Cellulophaga sp. L1A9: one gene and its partner. The protein of the gene in region 2 interacts with the protein of the main gene of each other region in a pairwise test. Links are inferred from orthologs where the notes say so. Each region holds a gene or a part of one and is shown on either strand. Other genes may lie near its edges. The genes, in order: odhB and lpdA.

Region 1 (3,146 bases), 1.7 Mb from region 2 along the record:
AGCGCTGCAGGTTTCCAAAGTGGATTACAACAAGGTATAGGAGATGGAGGAATGGGCTACGGTATTGCCGGTGAAGCTAGAATCATAGATCCTTTATATACTGAAGCTATGATTGACGTTCAACCCATAAAATCTCCTACCGTATTAAACTCGGCCTACCAAAAATTAATGTTATGGAATGGTCAGTTTGGCGCTACTAGTCGAAATATTGGCACTGAAGTCAATTGGACCGAAGGAACACCTAAAGCCGTAAACCACCTTGGATTTGAAGGTGTAGAAACACAAGCTATTGCCGGGTTATCTGTACACCGTATGGCTTTAGATAAAACTTTTTGCGACACTAATGACTACAGTAATCTTTTTGACCAGGCTTTCCCAAATGTAGCTAATACCGAAAGATACTCCCTTATATACGCAGGTTTAGCCATCGCTGCCTACGAAAGAACACTATTATCAACCGATACAAATTTTCAAAATTGGTTAAAAGGAGATTTTGACGCCATGACTTCCGATGAGAAAAAAGGAGCTTTACTATTTTTCGGAAAGGCAAAATGCTACCAATGCCACAACGGCCCCGCATTAAATTCTGAAGAATTTTACGCCTTGGGCATGAATGATTTAGAAGGACCAAATGTTCATGGCATTATAGATGACGTCACTAAAAAAGGTCGTGGAGGATTTACAAATAAACCTTCTGATAATTATAAATTTAAAGTACCACAACTTTACAACTTAACCGATGTTCAATTTTATGGACACGGAGGAAGCTTTACATCTGTTAAAGAAATCATTGCATATAAAAATATTGCTACTAAAGAAAACAATGAAGTTTCATCATCTGATTTATCAGGGAAATTTGCTCCTTTACATTTATCCGATGAAGAAGTAGACCTTATTGCTACTTTTATAGAAACAAGCTTATCTGACAAGAATCTGAACAGATACGTACCTACTTCATTACCTACAGGACTATGCTTCCCTAATGCTGATCCTACTTCTAGAGAAGATATGAACTGTGATTAAGAAATTAAAAGCAACAAAAAAGCCTGAAGATTATTACAATCTTCAGGCTTTTTTAGTAAACTTAAATAGTATTGAATTACAATTCTAACGCTTTGTTTAGATTGCCATCCATTAATAATTCTACTGGATTTTCTAAAGCTTCTTTAATAGCTACTAAGAAACCTACAGATTCTTTACCATCAATTATTCTGTGATCGTATGATAATGCAACATACATTATCGGTGCAGCTACTATTTCTCCATTACGAACGATAGGACGCTCAACAATGTTATGCATTCCTAAAATAGCACTTTGAGGAGGATTAATAATTGGTGTAGATAACATAGAACCAAATACACCACCATTTGTAATGGTAAAGGTACCACCCGTCATCTCATCCACAGTAATTTCACCTTCTCTAGCACGTATAGCTAATCTCTTCACTTCAGATTCTACCCCTCTAAAAGTTAAGTTTTCTGCATTTCTAATTACAGGAACCATTAATCCTTTTGGACCAGAAACCGCAATACTAATATCGAAGAAATCATAAGTAATCATCTCTTTTCCATCAATCATAGAATTCACAGATGGATAAAGTTCCAAAGCTCTAACTACGGCTAAAGTGAAAAATGACATAAAGCCCAAGCCAACACCATGCTTGTTTTTAAAATTATCTTTATGTTGTTTTCTTAATTCAAATATAGGAGACATGTCAATTTCATTGAAGGTAGTCAACATTGCCGTTTCGTTCTTCACAGCAACTAAACGCTCTGCCACTTTTCTACGTAACATGGACAATTTAGATCTACTTTCTCCTCTTTTACCACCAGTAGGAGTTCCCATTGAAGGCACTCCTTGAACTGCATCTTCTTTAGTAATTCTACCATCTTTACCAGTACCTTTTATAGCACTAGCCTCCATACCTTTTTCTGCTAATATTTTCTTAGCGGCAGGAGATGCTACTCCTGATGCATAAGTTTGTTTTGCTTGTACAGGTTGTGGTGCTTTTTTCTCTTCTTTTGGAGTTTCTTTTACATCCTCCTTCGGAGCAGCTGCTTTTGATTCGCCTGCAGGTTTCTCTGCACTTGTATCAATTAAACAAACGACTTCTCCAACTGCAACAGCATCACCCTCTTCTGCTTTTAAGGTGATAATACCACTTTCTTCAGCAGGCAATTCTAAGGTTGCTTTATCTGAGTCTACTTCTGCAATAGCTTGATCTTTCACTACATAATCTCCGTCTTGAACTAACCAAGCAGCAATTTCAACTTCCGTTATAGATTCCCCTGGTGAAGGAACTTTCATTTCTAAAATCATTATTGTATAATTTTAATTTTTAACCTGTATCTTTTTTATTGTTCTTAACAAGATTACTTACGAATCATGTTATCTTTTGTTTTATCAAAAACATAATCAATAACTTCTTGATGACGACGTTTAGAACGTACTGCACTACCCGCTGCTGGGGATGCATAAAAACGTCTTGAAGCTACTCTTAACTTATTTGCTTCACTAAAATGCATCATAATATAACTCCAAGCACCCATGTTTCTAGGCTCTTCTTGTGCCCAAACAACATCATCTGCTTTAGCATATTTCCGCATTATTGCTTTCATTTTACTCGTTGGCAATGGAAATAATTGCTCTACACGAACTAAAGCTACATCTTCTCTAGCATTTTCTTCACGAGCTGCTAACAAATCATAATAAAATTTACCCGTACAAAATACTAGTGTTTTTATTTTTTTAACATCAGCAGTACCATCATCAATTACTTCTTGAAAACTACCTGTAGCAAACTCTTCTACTGAAGAAACTGCTTTTGGATGACGCAACAAACTTTTTGGTGTAAACACCACTAAAGGTTTTCTAAAATTCGCCTTCATTTGTCTACGCAACAAATGAAACATATTTGCTGGCGTTGTTACATCTGCCATAAACATATTATCACTTGCACAAAGCTGCAAGAAGCGCTCCATACGGGCAGAAGAATGCTCTGCACCTTGACCCTCATAACCATGAGGCAATAACATTACCAATCCATTTTGCAATTTCCATTTATCTTCTGCTGCAGAAATGTATTGATCGATCATGATTTGAGCACCATTACTAAAATCGCCAAATTGCGCTTCCCAAATAGTAA
Region 2 (3,153 bases):
TCTGGCCACGTTCCTCCGCTATTTTCGCCAATCCTTTTATTTTTTCAAGATTCTCCTGCACCTGTGTCGTTTCTAGATACGTAAAATTTTTCGCCGCCCTAGAATCCTTTGGAATACCATGTACATATTTATTGGTAAGCATTCCTTGCGCCAGTGGAGAAAAAGCAATGCAACCAACTCCTGCTTCATCTAAAGTATCTAGCAAACCATTTTCTACCCATTTATCAAAAATAGAATACCGTGCTTGGTGCAGTATAAAAGGGACGCTCATCTCTTTCAATAATCTGGCTGCTTCTTTGGTTTCCTCTGGTTGGTAGTTAGAAATCCCTACATAAAGAGCTTTCCCTTGACGTACAATATCTGCTAGCGCACCCATTGTTTCTTCTAGTGGCGTATCTGGATCAGGTCTATGGTGATAAAAAATATCTACATAGTCTACCCCCATTCTCTTTAGACTTTGATCTAAACTGGCGATTAAATATTTACGAGATCCCATATTACCATAAGGACCAGGCCACATATCATACCCCGCTTTGGAAGCTATGAACAACTCATCGCGATACGCTTGAAAATCTTTTTTAAAAATGGTCCCAAAGTTTTCTTCTGCAGACCCGTAAGGAGGTCCATAATTATTAGCCAAATCAAAATGAGTAATTCCCAAATCGAAAGCCGTTCTTAAAACTTCGCGTCCGTTTTGAATGTTATCTACAAAACCAAAATTATGCCATAAACCTAAAGATATTGCTGGAAGCAAAACTCCACTTTTTCCTGCACGATTGTAGGTCATGGAAGTATACCTATCAGAATGCGCTTGGTAGTTTTCTATTCCTGTTTTGTCATTTATCTGCATCTATGAGATTTTAAATATTCCTTACTATTATTTTTCATTTATATGAACGCAACCCTCTTTTAAAGAAATTAAGCACTTTATTAAAAATAAAAAAGCCTATCAAATTTAAATACTGATAAAACGAGTATATAAATTTTGATAGGCCTATATGAATTCTATTTTAGATTACACGTGTAGCGCTCTATCTTCAGTCGCTGCCAGAGCAGCTTCTTTTACCGCTTCAGCATAGGTTGGATGTGCGTGACTCATTCTAGCGATATCTTCAGCAGAAGCTCTAAACTCCATTGCTGTTACGCCTTCTGCTATTAAATCTGCAACACGAGCACCAATCATATGAACTCCTAAAACTTCATCTGTCTTTTTGTCTGCAAGAATTTTTACAAATCCGTCGGTATCCCCACTAGCCCTAGAACGTCCTAAAGCACGCATAGGAAAAGAACCAGATTTATATTCAATACCCGCCTCTTTTAATTGCTCTTCTGTTTGCCCTACTGCTGCAACTTCTGGCCATGTGTAAACAACACCTGGAATTAAGTTGTAATCAATGTGAGGTTTTTGTCCTGCCAAAATTTCAGCAACTAAAGTCCCCTCTTCTTCCGCTTTGTGCGCAAGCATTGCACCTTTAATTACATCACCAATAGCATAAATATTAGAAACATTGGTTTGTAAATGCTCATTTACAGCTACTCTACCTCTTTCTTCTAATTTTACGCCAGCCGCTTCAAGATTTAATCCATCGGTATAGGCATGACGACCTACTGCAACTAAACAATAATCTCCAGTGAAGGTAATTTCTTCTCCCTTTTTATTATCCGCTTTTACGATAACTTCATCTCCTTTACGTTCTACAGATTTTACTTTGTGAGAAAGTTGGAATTTTATTTTTTGCTTCTTCAATACTTTCATTAATTCTTTAGATAACGCACCATCCATCCCTGGAATAATACGATCCATAAATTCAACAACAGTAACTTCTGCTCCTAGTCTTTTATATACTTGCCCTAATTCTAGTCCAATTACACCACCACCGATAACAATCATGTGTTTTGGCACTTCTTTTAGCTTAAGCGCTTCTGTAGAGGTAATAACACGCTCTTTATCTAATTTGATGAAGGGTAGGCTTGATGGCTTAGAACCTGTAGCAATAATAGTATTTTTTGCTTCTATAGTTTCTGAAGTTCCATCTGCTTTAGCAATAACAATATGCGTAGCGTCTTTAAAACTTCCTGTACCTGTAAATACATCAATTTTATTTTTATCCATCAAAAACTCAATCCCTTTTGTTGTCATATCAACAACACCTTGCTTGCGAGATATCATCTTTTCTAGATTCAATTTTATGTCTCCAGAAATCTCAATTCCATGCTCTTCAAAATGTTTTATAGCATCTTCATAGTGATGCGAAGAATCTAATAATGCCTTAGAAGGAATACATCCTACATTTAAGCAAGTTCCTCCCAAAGTGCTATATTTTTCAATAATTGCAGTTTTCATTCCTAATTGCGCACAGCGAATAGCTGCAACATATCCACCTGGACCTGAACCAATAATGGCTACATCGTATAAACTCATAATTTTGAATTAAATTTTTATAAACATAACAAAATTAGCACTAATTTCTGGTATAGAAGCCTTCAAAGCCCTAAACTTCTGTTATAATAAACTACTATATAGCAATTGCTGTGGTATGCTTAACTTCTGTAATCACAAATGAACTTTGCGTACTTCCAATATGACTAATGGCTGTTAATTTAGAAACCATAAAACTTCTATACTCCTCCATATTGGTGACATGTACTTTTAAAATATAGTCATAATCCCCACTGATATGATAACACTCTACGACCTCTTTTAATTTTACTACTTCCTTTTCAAAATCGGTAACATAGTCTTTTGTATGCTGTGCTAATTTTACATGACAAAGCACTGTAAACTCTTTGTTTACTGTTTTCTTATTGACTATTGCTACATACTTAGCTATAGCGCCATGTTTTTCTAAACGTTTAATACGCTCATAAACCGCTGTTACAGATAGATTTAAGCTATTTGCATACTCTTTAGTGGTTTTTTTACTGTTCGCCTGAAGCAGGTTAAGCAGTTGAGTATCAATTTTATCTAATTTCATTCTGACAAATTTTCACTATTTATAGCTCATACATGAATATAACAAACTATAAATCTACAAAATATATCATATATAGTTTTATAATCTATACATCTAAGTATTCATTGATATATTTTAACAATATAGGTATTTTTAAGGAAGATTAAAGTGTTGATATATCCGCCGATTCAGTTTTTAT

The links.
Region 1: the proteins of lpdA (region 2) and odhB interact in binary tests that used the Escherichia coli proteins (3 or more experiments, as listed by UniProt). The link is inferred for Cellulophaga sp. L1A9 from one-to-one orthologs.

What each region holds. Positions count from the first base shown.
Region 1 is NZ_CP047027.1:2,496,867-2,500,012, reverse strand. Bases 211-3,024 are described here. They hold odhB (2-oxoglutarate dehydrogenase complex dihydrolipoyllysine-residue succinyltransferase), read right to left. Parts: upstream 2,321-3,024; coding sequence 1,100-2,320; downstream 211-1,099. Other genes in these bases: GQR94_RS10825 (2-oxoglutarate dehydrogenase E1 component), read right to left, coding at 2,374-3,024; GQR94_RS10835 (cytochrome-c peroxidase), read left to right, coding at 211-1,023. Outside these bases: more of GQR94_RS10835, read left to right, coding at 1-210; more of GQR94_RS10825, read right to left, coding at 3,025-3,146. UniProt on the Escherichia coli protein: E2 component of the 2-oxoglutarate dehydrogenase (OGDH) complex which catalyzes the second step in the conversion of 2-oxoglutarate to succinyl-CoA and CO(2).
Region 2 is NZ_CP047027.1:4,234,940-4,238,092, reverse strand. Bases 220-3,040 are described here. They hold lpdA (dihydrolipoyl dehydrogenase), read right to left. Parts: upstream 2,423-3,040; coding sequence 1,016-2,422; downstream 220-1,015. Other genes in these bases: GQR94_RS18615 (Lrp/AsnC family transcriptional regulator), read right to left, coding at 2,517-2,975; mgrA (L-glyceraldehyde 3-phosphate reductase), read right to left, coding at 220-850. Also shown: more of mgrA, read right to left, coding at 1-219. UniProt on the Escherichia coli protein: Lipoamide dehydrogenase is a component of the glycine cleavage system as well as of the alpha-ketoacid dehydrogenase complexes.